DNA from 3 places in the Halomonas sp. AOP25-F1-15 genome. Region 2 is predicted to be linked to each of the others. Evidence: predicted binding sites of a transcription regulator. Region 2 holds the regulator's gene; each other region holds the start of a gene.
The links. The regulator sigma-54, encoded in region 2, starts transcription at its own class of promoters, with help from an activator protein. The targets are predictions, from matches to a motif close to TGGCACNNNNNTTGCTNT.
Positions count from the first base shown of each region.

Region 1 (4,285 bases), on a different contig from region 2:
CGTGGCGTTGGGCGAACGCAGCTCGGGAGGCAGATCCTCAACAAGAATTTCACGCCCTGAGGCCATGACGGTCAGCCAGCGGCAGATGTTTTCTAGCTGACGGACGTTGCCAGGCCACGGCAAATGCGTCAGATGCGTTTCTGCTTCACTGGTGAGCACTTTAATATCGGTGGTTAGCTCTTTTGCCGCTTCGGCTAAAAAATGCCGCGTAAGCCGGGGAATGTCTTCGCGGCGCTCGGCAAGCTTGGGCAGATGAATGCGAATCACGTTCAGGCGATGGAATAGATCTTCGCGAAAGCGACCATCGTCCACCAATACCTCTAAGTTTTGATGAGTAGCGGCGATAATGCGCACATCGACCCTGACCGGCGTATGCCCCCCAACGCGATAAAACTCACCGTCGGCCAGCACACGTAGCAAGCGCGTTTGGGTTTCAGCGGGCATGTCGCCAATTTCATCTAGAAACAGCGTGCCGCCGTTGGCCTGTTCAAAGCGCCCTTGGCGCTGCTGCGCGGCCCCTGTAAAGGCGCCTTTCTCATGGCCAAACAGCTCCGATTCAATCAAGTCGCGTGGAATGGCCGCCATGTTTAAGGCGATAAAAGGCTTTCCTGATCGTGGGCTATGCTGATGAAGCGCCTGGGCGACGCGCTCTTTGCCGGTGCCCGACTCACCGTTAATCAACACCGTGATATGCGAGTGTGAAAGCCTGCCAATCGCGCGAAATACTTCCTGCATCGCCGGGGCTTCACCAATAATTTCGGTATTTAAGCCTTCCGGCACAGTGGCCGGGCGCTGACGTTCGCGCTCACGGGCATGCGCCACCGCGCGGCGTACTAACGCCAGCGCTTCATCAACATCAAACGGCTTGGGCAGGTACTCAAACGCGCCGCCTTGATAAGAAGCGACAGCGCTGTCTAAATCGGAGTGCGCCGTCATTACAATGACCGGCAGGTCAGGATGCGCCTCGCGGACTCGCGACATTAAATCCAACCCATCGATACCCGGCATACGAATATCGGTCACCAACACATCCGGCGGGCTTTCCAGCACGCGGGCCAATGCAACATCCGCACGCTCGATGCATTCAACGTCAAGATCGGGTTGCGCTAATGCGCGTTCAAGTACCCAACGGATAGCGCGATCGTCATCGACAATCACCACCCGCGCAACATCAGTACGTGTCGCCTCAGTCATGACGTTTCTCCGGTGAAATTAAGACCAATGGAATCAGTAAGCGAAACTCGGTATGTCCGGCTCGGGAATCGCATTCAATCAACCCTTGATGTTGGTGCAAAATCGACTGGGCAATAGATAGCCCAAGGCCACTGCCTTCAGCACGCCCCGATACCATGGGGTAAAAAAGCGTTTCGTGTAGCGCATCGGGAACGCCAGGGCCGTTATCAATAACCGCAACTTCACTGACTAAACGGTGACGCTCTGCACCGAGGGTAAACTGGCGCCGGGCACGAGTACGCAGTATTAGGGTGGGCTCAGGCGTTTGGGCATCGCTCATGGCCTGCACCGCATTACGCGCCACGTTGAGCACGGCTTGAATTACCTGCGATTCATCGCCGGAAAGATCGGGCAAGCTAGGGTCATAGTCGCGATTAATAGCCACATCGGGATGCTCAGCCATTAATAGCGTGCGTACGCGTTCCAGCACCCGGTGAATATTCACCGGCTCATGTTTAAGAATCCGATTGGGGCCCAGCATGGAATCGACCAGATCGCGAAGCCGATCCACTTCTTCCACAATAATGTGGGTATATTCGCGCAGCGCCGGATCGTCTAAATCTCGCTCTAGCAGCTGTGCGGCACCACGAATACCGCCTAGCGGGTTTTTAACTTCGTGGGCAAGCCCTCGGGCTAATATCTTGATGGTTTCTTGGCGCGTGGTCAGCGCCTCTTCTCGGGAGATCTGCATCAATCGATCGCGAGGCTCTACTTCCAGCAACAGCTCATTGTCTGATAGCGGCGTGACCGTATAGTCGACCGTCAGCGGGTCGCTATTCAGCGGCGTAATACGCGCCTCGCGCTGGGTATAAGGGTGAAAGGCATCGCGGGCCTTGGCCAACACCTCATCAATGCTTTCATCACCGCCTAGTAACGTATCCAGGCTGCTCCCACGCACACGGCTCAGGCTAACCGCTAACAGCGCCTCGGCCGCTGGATTCATCCAGCGCACGCTCAGCTCGCCATCTAGCAGCAATACTGCCGTAGTGAGATGTTCGAGCAAGCGCTGGTGCATTGCATGCTCTGAGAAACCGTCCTGAGAAATCGCGTCTTCCATCGCCATTACAGACCTACAGGTGGATGATGAATGAGAGACTGCAATAAGCGCGCCAATTACGCACCTATGCCCGATTGCACGGCCTGCGAGCAACGTAATACCAAGAATCGAGCCCTTTTATCGCATCGCACTGCACTAACGCTTTTATTATTGCACCAACTTGGTGCTCGCTATAAAAAAACCCCGCCGAAGCGGGGTTTATCACTGCTATTAACATCTCGTCAGCAACAGTAGACGGCTAATGCGCTCTGAGCAGCTGTCGTTTAGCAGCTATTGTCATTTAGCAGCTGTAGTACATATCAAACTCAATCGGGTGAGTCGTCATACGAATACGATTAACTTCTTCCATTTTGAGCTCAATGTAAGCATTGATCATATCGTCAGTGAACACGCCACCTTCGGTCAAGAACGCACGGTCAGCGTCGAGCGCTTCCAATGCTTGGTCCAAACTGTTCGCGACCGTAGGGATCGCCTTACCTTCTTCTGGCGGCAGATCGTACAAGTTCTTATCCATGGCGTCGCCAGGGTGAATCTTGTTTTTAATGCCGTCGATACCAGCCATCAACATGGCAGAGAACGCCAGGTACGGGTTAGCGGTCGGATCAGGGAAGCGAGCTTCTACGCGCTTGCCTTTCGGGCTAGCGGTGTAAGGAATACGAATAGAAGCTGAGCGGTTACGCGCGCTGTAGGCCAGCATTACCGGCGCTTCGTAGCCAGGCACCAGACGCTTGTACGAGTTGGTAGAAGCGTTGGTGAACGCGTTCAACGCACGAGCGTGCTTGATGATGCCGCCAATGTAGTAAAGCGCCATTTCAGACAGGCCTGCGTACTCATCACCGGCGAACTGGTTGTTACCATCTTTCCAGAACGACTGGTGGACGTGCATACCAGAACCGTTGTCGCCTACTAGCGGCTTGGGCATGAAGGTGGCCGTTTTGCCGTAAGCGTGCGCCACGTTGTGGATCACGTACTTCATTTCCTGCACTTCGTCAGCTTTCTTCACCAGCGTGTTGAATCTAACGCCGATTTCGTTCTGACCTGCGTTGGCAACTTCGTGGTGATGAACTTCCACGGTCTGGCCAATCGCCTCCAACGTATTACACATAGCGCCACGAATATCATGGAAGCTATCAACCGGCGGAACCGGGAAGTAGCCGCCTTTCAGGCGCGGACGGTGGCCCAAGTTACCACCTTCCACGACGCTGTCAGTCGCCCAAGCGCCTTCATCAGAAGAGATTTTGTACATGGAACCCTGCATGTCGGTTTTCCAATGTACTTCATCAAAGATAAAGAATTCAGGCTCAGGACCAAAGAAGGCGGTGTCGCCAAGGCCTGTAGACTGCAGAAACGCTTCTGCACGCTTAGCGATGGAGCGCGGATCACGATCATAGCCTTGCATCGTCGCAGGTTCGATGATGTCGCAACGCAGCACCAGCGTAGCGTCTTCAGTGAAAGGATCGAGGTAGGCAGAGCCGTCCTCTGGGCTCAGAATCATGTCGGATTCGTTGATGCCCTTCCAGCCGCCGATGGAAGAACCATCAAACATCTGGCCATTTTCAAAAAACTCTTCGGTCACGTCGCGAGCAGGCACGGTGACATGGTGTTCTTTACCGAGCGTATCAGTGAAACGCAGGTCTACCCACTTAACATCATGTTCTTCAATTAGCGCTATGGTCTTGGCTGACATAGTGTCCTCCGGTATGAGCGTGGCTTAAAGCTAACGACAGTAAGCTACCGATAAAAGTGTTGTGCGACAAAATACGTGCAAAAACGCACGCCTGTCATTTTTTGCTCCCCAAGCGCTTGCTGAAAAATATAAACAAAGCGCTGAGCGAGCCTTTCAGGCCGGCTATCGTTTTATCATGCCGCAAGGCTTCTGCCTACGACCTGTAGCCGCTGTAAAACCTACTGCACAGGAGAAAGCATAGATCATGCCAACACTGCACCATTATGGTATTAAAAAACAACAACCATTTGTTTTATAACCATTAAAAA
Region 1 covers NZ_JBQSXV010000007.1:117,806-122,090, forward strand. Annotated here, with positions in the region: gene ntrC (nitrogen regulation protein NR(I)) at 1-1,194, opposite strand, end outside; gene glnL (nitrogen regulation protein NR(II)) at 1,187-2,248, opposite strand; gene glnA (glutamate--ammonia ligase) at 2,571-3,977, opposite strand.
Region 1: the regulator sigma-54 is predicted to act here: its motif matches at 2,328-2,345, upstream of glnL (nitrogen regulation protein NR(II)).

Region 2 (4,285 bases):
CAGGGTCTCTTCTTCTTTATTGATAGCCTCTTCAAGGGTCATTTCACTATTGCGCGTCAACGGATGTCGGCGGCGTGTGGCGGAGTAACGCTCTAGAAGAATTCGGGCATCAGTGGTTAGGTAGATAACTTGGAAATCAATGGTGCGCTGGCGCAACTCTTGTAATAGCGAGGGCAGGCGTTCAAGAGCCCCCGGTAAGTTGCGTGCATCAATGCTGACCGCCAGATGGGTACGATCACTCTGGTCGCGTAATTCGTCGACCAGTGACCCCAGCAGCATGACGGGAAGGTTATCAATCGCGTAGTAGCCTAGGTCTTCCAACGCCTGTAAGGCGATAGATTTGCCAGACCCAGAACGACCGCTAATGATGACCAGTTGCATAGAGTTTCTCTTCGCGTTAATCCAACGGCTTAAATAGGGACTTGATGGTCATTGATTGTCGCTTAATCCGCTGAATGCTCACGAATTTTAGCTGTAATGAGGTCGAGTAGTTCGCGCTGACTGCCTGCTTTGCGTAGCCGCTGGCGAGTATCCGCATCATTCATGATGGTGGCTACTTGGCCTAGCAAAGAGAGGTGTGTGTCATCCGCTTGTTCCGGTACGAGCAGCACAAACACTAGATCAACGGGGTCGCCGTCGATAGCATCAAAATCAATCGCTTCTGAGAGTTTTAAAAAACCAGCAATAGGCGTAGAGCAGTGAGGGCTGCGGGCATGTGGAATAGCCACGCCGTTACCAATCCCTGTGCTACCTAAGCGTTCTCGGCCGATTAAGCGACTGAACACTTCTTGGCTATCTAAACTGGGCGTATTTTGGGCGATAAAGGTGCTGAAAAATTCCAGCACCCTTTTTTTGCTGCCCCCAGGGACGTCGAAAAGAACGCGCTCTGGGGGGAGTATGGTTTCCAACGTCATTGAATTAACGCACACCTGCGCCTTGGGCGCGAGCTTGTGCTTTTTCCTTATGTTTAACGAGTTGACGATCAATTTTGTCCGCTAGCGCATCGATAGCGGCATACATATCACTGTCTAGGGCTTCTGCATGTAAGTCAGCGCCTGCTGCATGCAGTGTGCAGGCTGCCTGTTGGCGTTCTTTCTCCACCGATAGGGTGACCTGCACAGTGGTTATATTGTCGTAATGACGCTCAACACGTTCAAGCTTTTCATTAACATAGTCACGCAAGGCGTCAGTCAGTTCTACGTGATGACCAGTGATATTTACTTGCATTGACGTACTCCTTATCTATCGGACTGTACTTAGGAACCGTGCTTAGGAACCGTACTTAGGGACTGTACTTAGTACTTAGATATGTAGCCCTTTTGATTGTAACCCTTTTTGCCCCGTTGCAAAGCCCTTGTCGAGAGTTTCGCTGCAACCTGGCAGATCCTAGCGCAAACGGCGCCGCTCACTGGAAGAGGGAATGCCCATGGCTTCACGATATTTGGCTACCGTACGCCTTGCAACTTGAATGCCACCTTCTTCTAATAATGTCACTAAGCGGCTATCAGAAAGCGGTTTGCTGGGCGCTTCTTCGTGAACCAGCTTTTTCAGGCGGGCGCGGATCGCGGTACTGGAGTGGCTGTCGCCATCCTGGCCACTCACTTGGCTAGAGAAAAAGTATTTCAGCTCGAACACGCCACGCGGCGTATGAATATATTTCTGCGTTGTCACCCGTGAAATCGTTGATTCATGCATTTCAACGGCTGCGGCTATATCGGCCAAAATCAGCGGTTTCATGGATTCTTCGCCATGTTCGAGAAAGCCGATTTGACGGGTAATGATTTCACGGCCCACTCGCAGCAGCGTGTCGTTACGACTCGAAAGGCTTTTAATTAACCAGCGCGCTTCCTGCAGGTGTTCTTTCAAAAACTGATTATCCTGACTTTTGTCCGCACGCTTTATCAGGCTGGCGTAATCAGGTTGGATTCTTAACCGAGGCAGGGCGTCCTGATTGAGCTCTAAATGCCAGCCTTCATTATCATGACGCACCACCAGGTCGGGCGTGATGTAGCTGTCGTTGGTCACGCCATAAGCGCTGCCTGGGCGTGGATCTAGGCTGCGAATTAGCTGGATGACATCGGCTAGCTGCTCGTCATCGAGTCCTAAGCGTCGCTTGAGTAAGCGCATGTCATCTTTGCTGAGCGCTTCAAGAAACTGACGCACTAGCCTACGAGCAGGCACTAGCAGTGGCGTATCATCTGGCAGGGCGGCGAGCTGCAGCATCAAGCATTCACGCAGGTCGCGGGCAAAAATACCGGTGGGCTCGAATTGCTGCAGTTTTAATAATGTCGTTTCGACTTCGCGCTGGCTAAGGCTATCAATGCCCTGGGCGCGTAGCCCTTCACGAATATCATTAAGCGGCTGGGTCAAATAGCCGTTGGCATCTAGTGCATCAATGAGGCTCTCGGAAACCAGCTGTTCACGCACACTAAAATCGGTCATGGCGAGTTGCCACAATAGGTGGCCATGAAGGCTCTGTTCGGCAGCCTGGCGCTCAAAATCAGGGCCCTCGCTGCTGCTGCCAGTGCCGCCAATGTCTTGATAGGTGTCCGACCAGTCGCTATCAACGGAAAGCTCGGTGGGAATGCTCTCTGACCACTCCTCCTCTTTAGGCTCGCTTACGGCCTCTTCACCGAACTCATCTTCCTGTTCCAGCATGGGGTTGGCATCTAAGGCCTGCTGAATTTCCTGACGAAGATCCAGAGTCGATAGCTGCAGCAGGGCGATAGCCTGCTGCAGCTGAGGTGTCATGGTCAGCTGTGTCCCAATGCGCAGTTGAAGAGAAGCTTTCATGACCATTTGAGAACCACTCGTTAATCGGAATGCTTTACCCTAGTGCGAGTGGGAGCTGGGTGCAAGTGCAATAAGCATGCCATTGGTAGTTAAAGCGTTATAAGGCGGGATTTATGGGCAAAAATAAGCCTACAGACGAAAATCTGCGCCCAGATAAACATCCCTGACTTGCTGGTTAGTGAGGATAGATGCCGGGGGGCCGCTGGCGATGATATGGCCATCGCCGACAATATAAGCGATATCGCAAATGTCCAGCGTTTCACGGACGTTATGGTCGGTAATCAGAACGCCAATGTGGCGCTGTTTCAGCGCGCGAATGATGGTTTTAATCTCGCCCACTGAAATGGGGTCAACCCCGGCAAAGGGCTCATCTAGCAAGATGAAGGCGGGTTCGGTCGCTAGCGAGCGGGCAATTTCTACACGGCGACGCTCTCCCCCTGAGAGGCTCATGCCTAGGTTGTCGCGAATATGGGTGATATGGAAATCTTCAAGCAGAGCCTCCAGGCGCTCTTCGCGACCTGGGCGGTCGAGCTCTTTGCGCGTTTCTAATATCGCCATAATGTTATCGGCAACCGATAATTTGCGAAAAATAGACGCTTCTTGGGGCAGGTAGCCAATGCCTGCCGCTGCGCGCTCATGCATCGGAGCACGAGTTAAATCTAAGTCGTCAATACCCACTTTGCCGGCGTCAGATTTGACCAGCCCGACAATCATATAAAACGACGTGGTTTTGCCCGCGCCGTTAGGGCCGAGTAAGCCAACGACGCTGCCTTGGGAGATTTCCAAGTTAATATCTTTAACCACTCGGCGGCGTTTGTAACTTTTTGCCAAGTGGTGGGCATATAGTGTTTTTATCGGCGCATTGTCAGCAGTTGCCATCGATAGACTCTCTATTGTTCAGGCTGAATAGTCATGCGTATACGCTGCGGCTCGCTACCTTCAACGTCTGAGCGCGCTTGAATCACTTCACGGTCGATGAAATATTCAAGCCGACCTCCGGTAAATTTGTCGTCCTGCTGTGTCAATTCAGCTTGATCAACGAGCTCCACTCGGCGTTCGGCGACGTGATAAATAATCCGCCGAGCCCAGCCTTCCGTCGGGCCTTCTTGCCCTTCGGCCTGATGGCGCAAATAAGCACGCTCACCGGTCGACGTTGCCCGTGAAAGCTCGCCCGCCTCATTGCGTTGAATTTCCACTCGTTCGCCGCGCAGCTGCATTTCGCCCTGGCGAATATTGACATCCCCGGTGTAGACGGCGGTGCCCGCGCGCTGATCAAGATCTAGGCGGTCGGCTTCGACCTCCACGGGGGCCTGTTGTGAAGACGAGCTGGTTTGGGCTGCCGCGGATAGCGGCACGGCAAGCGCAAAAAGGGCGGTGTAGATAAGTGCTTTCATGGCGACTCCTGTTAGCGTTGTGTGGCCGGTGGATGAGTGCCGCGCACACCGTCAGATAAGCGGACCTGGCTATCGTTTAACCATACATCCATATGTGA
Region 2 covers NZ_JBQSXV010000002.1:486,166-490,450, forward strand. Annotated here, with positions in the region: gene rapZ (RNase adapter RapZ) at 1-381, opposite strand, end outside; gene ACT3TF_RS05535 (PTS sugar transporter subunit IIA) at 444-914, opposite strand; gene hpf (ribosome hibernation-promoting factor, HPF/YfiA family) at 919-1,227, opposite strand; gene ACT3TF_RS05545 (RNA polymerase factor sigma-54) at 1,387-2,799, opposite strand; gene lptB (LPS export ABC transporter ATP-binding protein) at 2,923-3,672, opposite strand; gene lptA (lipopolysaccharide transport periplasmic protein LptA) at 3,684-4,187, opposite strand; gene lptC (LPS export ABC transporter periplasmic protein LptC) at 4,199-4,285, opposite strand, start outside.

Region 3 (4,285 bases), on a different contig from region 2:
CACCGTCACCCGTGAAGAGTTTCACACCATGGGACGCCTGACCGACCACATCCGTTCCGGCAAGCTGTTTGAAGATACTGGCCTGCCGCCCATTGATCCGCGTCAAGACCGCGCGATGATCTGCGGCAGCCCTGCGATGTTAGACGACACCAGCGCCTTACTTGATGAGCTGGGGCTGAATATTTCGCCGCGCATGGGCGAACCCGGCGACTACGTGATCGAGCGTGCCTTTGTAGAGAAGTAATTTGTTGGTAAGTGGTGAATAGTGAATAGACAAAATTCTCTACATCATCACTAGGACGACAAAGCCCCTGATGGAGATTATCCACAGGGGCTTTGTGCTGCTTATCACTCACGATTTATAAAGCGCCACTCAATCGTTTAAACCGCGTCTTTTCCCGTTTCACCGGTACGGATGCGAATGACCTGCTCTAGCGGTATGACGAAGATTTTCCCATCACCAATTTTACCCGTGTTAGCGACCTGGGTGATGGCATCAATGACTTGTTCCGCCATATCGTCGTCCACCGCTACTTCCAGCTTCACTTTAGGTAGGAAATCCACCACATACTCAGCGCCGCGATAAAGCTCGGTGTGACCTTTCTGACGACCAAAGCCCTTAACTTCCGTCACCGTAATGCCCTGTACGCCGATCTCGGAGAGAGACTCGCGCACGTCGTCTAACTTAAATGGCTTGATAATAGCAGTGATCAATTTCATTACGAAAATCCTCTCTAACTAGGTGGCCGTGATGGGCTTTACTGTGCGGCGGCGGATGGCCCGCTAACGACCAGCATACACCGCTATGGTAGGAGAATAAAAAGGCCTCCCCAAAAGGGGAGGCCATGAGAACAACACTTGCTCATTTAGGCGTCTTAAAATTACTTTTTGGCGCCACCTAATTATTTTTTAACACTAAACTCTGGGTAGGCTTCGAGACCGCACTCAGCGATATCGACACCCTCATACTCTTCTTCTTCACTAACGCGCACGCCCATGATCGCTTTGAGAATAAGCCATACCACCAGGCTAGCAAGGAAGACCCAAGCAAAGATGCCCACAATGCCAATGATCTGGGCACCAAAGGTTGCATCGGCGTTGTTCAGCGGCACTGCTAACACGCCCCAGATACCGACCACACCATGAACCGAGATAGCACCGACAGGATCATCTAGTTTCAGCTTGTCCAGTGTCACGATGGCAGCGACAACGATGATCCCGCCTATCGCGCCAATCATCGCCGCGCTCAAAGCAGAAGGAGAAAGCGGATCGGCAGTAATCGCCACAAGGCCGGCCAATGCACCGTTCAACGCCATGGTGAGGTCCGCTTTACGAAACCACAGTTTAGCCAGAATAAGCGCGGCAATGACGCCACCCGCAGCGGCCGCATTCGTGTTCACGAACACCTGTGCCACGTTGTTAGCGGAACCGATATCCGACATTTTTAGCTCTGAGCCACCGTTAAAGCCAAACCAGCCCATCCACAGAATCAGTGTGCCTAGCGCCGCCAGCGGCATGTTGGCGCCGGGAATAGCATGAATCGAACCATCTTTACCGTACTTACCTTTACGTGGCCCTAGCACCAATACACCGGCTAGCGCAGCAGCGGCCCCAGCCATGTGCACAATGCCCGAACCGGCATAGTCAGAGTAGCCCGCTTCAGCCAACCAGCCGCCGCCCCATGTCCAATAGCCAGATACTGGATAGATCACCGCGGTCATGACAACCGCAAAGGCCAGGAATGCCCACAGTTTCATACGCTCAGCCACCGCTCCAGACACAATCGACATGGCCGTTGCGACAAACACAACCTGAAAGAAGAAGTCGGCTCGCATGGAGTAATATGGAGCATCGTCGCCACCTGCGGTGACGGCATCAATGCTGTTTTCGGCACCAATCAAGAAGCCCAGGTTTGGCAGGAAGCCACCGGCAGAGCTTGAGTACATGATGAAGTAGCCAACCAGCAGGTACATGGTGCAGGCAATAGCAAACAGTGCGATGTTTTTGGTTAGAATTTCTGCCGTGTTTTTCGAACGCACCATGCCCGCTTCAAGCATGGAGAAACCAGCGGCCATCCACATGACTAGCACGCCGCAAATTAAGAAGTAAAAGGTATCGAGTGCGTAGCTTAGATCAGCCAATTCATTCATTGTTAGTTCTCCGTTGAACTAAAAAAGTACCCTGTGAGTGCGGTTTAAACGGCATCTGCGCCGCGTTCACCGGTACGAATACGGATCACGTCTTCTAGCGGCGTCACAAAGACTTTGCCGTCGCCAATCTTGCCGCTGTTAGCAGCGTTACAGATCGCATCCAGTACGCCCTCTAGGCGATCATCGTCTACGGCCACTTCCACTTTCACTTTGGGTAGAAAGTCGACCACATACTCGGCACCGCGATACAGTTCGGTATGACCTTTCTGACGACCAAAGCCTTTTACTTCGGTAACGGTAATGCCCTGCACGCCGTTATCGGCGAGTGCTTCACGAACGTCGTCGAGCTTGAATGGCTTGATGATAGCGGTGATGAGTTTCATCCCGGATCTCCCCTGCTGGATAAGTCCTGCTAGATTAGTAGCGGCGCAGCCGCCAGAATAAGCACCTGAACCGTTAATGCGCATACTGTGCCAGCTGATTTTTTTTAATTTAAAATCATTTAGTTAACATAAAAAAAATGGTTTTTAATGGCCGATTTTGCGTAAAATCATTACCGTAACAGCCCTGGCGCACCAAAAAAGAGCGTAAGCAAACGTTGCCCGCCCTATTTAGATGCAAATCACGCACAAGACAGTAAACGCACGCGGCACATGCGAAGTCGCCCACTGTTGCGTATCCTTACCGGTAAGCAATTATCTTTTATGTGTGACCCATTAGGAGAGAGCCATGGCGCCTCAAGACCGTATTAGCCGACTGGCACAGCAGATTGGCGACCGCTTACAGAACGCATCTCAAGCGCCGGAAGATATTCAAAAAGGCGTACAGCAAGTGGTTCGCAGCGCGTTTGATCGCCTTGAGCTGGTCTCACGCGAAGATTTCGATATTTTGATGGATGTCGTACAGCGCACACGAACGCGCGTCGAAGCGCTGGAACGCCAAGTGGCAAACTTGGAAGCCGTGATTGAAACGCAGCAGGCCGCAGCGCCGTCACCCACACCGACGGCCGACAAGCCTGTCTCTAGCGGCCCGTCAGACAACCAGTAATGCACTTCGCGGCGGCCTAAATCGCCGCCGCGTAGCTCAGAGCAGCAGAGAAGCTAGCAACGCTTGTTATTTCCAAAAACAATGAGAACATTTATCATTGCGTTTTAGACTGTCAATGATTAGGATCACTGCCAATAACAAACCTGTTCTCTGGAAAACTCATGAAACGCTATCTCGTTGTAAGCGCTAGCCTTTTGAGTAGCGCTTTTCCTCTGCTTGCCTATTCGCAAACCCCGTTTGGACATACTGAGCAGGAAACCATGGTGGTGGTCGGCTCGCGCACGCCAACACAAATCAGCCAGATTCCCGGGGCGGTGCACGTTGTCGAAAGCCGCGAGCTTCAGCAGCAAATCAATGCTGGCGGCGACCTTAAAACGGCGCTGGGCAGGCTGGTACCGGGGCTTGATTTTGGTCCCCAGGGTCGCACCAATGCAGGGCAAAACATGCGTGGGCGCAGCGTGCAGGTGCTGATTGACGGCGTTTCATTGAATAACTCACGCGGCTTGTCACGCCAGTTCGATGCCATTGACCCGTTTAATATCGAGCGTGTCGAAGTGCTTTCCGGCACCAGCAGCCTTTACGGCGGGGGCGCGACGGGCGGGTTGATCAATATCATCACCAAACAAGGCGAAAGCGGTCGTCCTCATTTCGAGTCTCAGGCCAGCGTGACCAGCGGATTCAATACTGGCCATGACGTTGATCGGCGGCTTTCTCAATCGGCTAGCGGTGGTAATGAAACAGTGCAGGGCCGCATTGGCGTATCGCTAGTGGAAAATGGCCGCCAGTATGATGCCGGTGGCGATGAGATTTTTCCCGATATCGCCCAGAGTGACCTGCAAGACAACCGCAGCCTAGATATTCTTGGCAACCTGCGCATTGAGCTGAGCGATGAACAGACACTGATGCTTAGCGGCCAACTCTACGAGTCAGGCAAGCAGGGTGACCGTGGCCTTTACTTCCCTGATTTGGCTGCCGCAACGCCCAGTCTAGAGAATGCCGATATCCGCGATGGCTTTAGCGCTGACCGAGAGCCGCGCACTGATCGCAAGATGTTTAGTGCCAACTATCATCATGCCAACTTGCTTAAC
Region 3 covers NZ_JBQSXV010000003.1:12,103-16,387, reverse strand. Annotated here, with positions in the region: gene ACT3TF_RS06025 (ferredoxin--NADP reductase) at 1-244, shown strand, start outside; gene glnK (P-II family nitrogen regulator) at 382-720, opposite strand; gene ACT3TF_RS06015 (ammonium transporter) at 903-2,150, opposite strand; gene ACT3TF_RS06010 (P-II family nitrogen regulator) at 2,195-2,533, opposite strand; gene ACT3TF_RS06005 (accessory factor UbiK family protein) at 2,880-3,197, shown strand; gene ACT3TF_RS06000 (TonB-dependent receptor) at 3,359-4,285, shown strand, end outside.
Region 3: the regulator sigma-54 is predicted to act here: its motif matches at 2,609-2,626, upstream of ACT3TF_RS06010 (P-II family nitrogen regulator).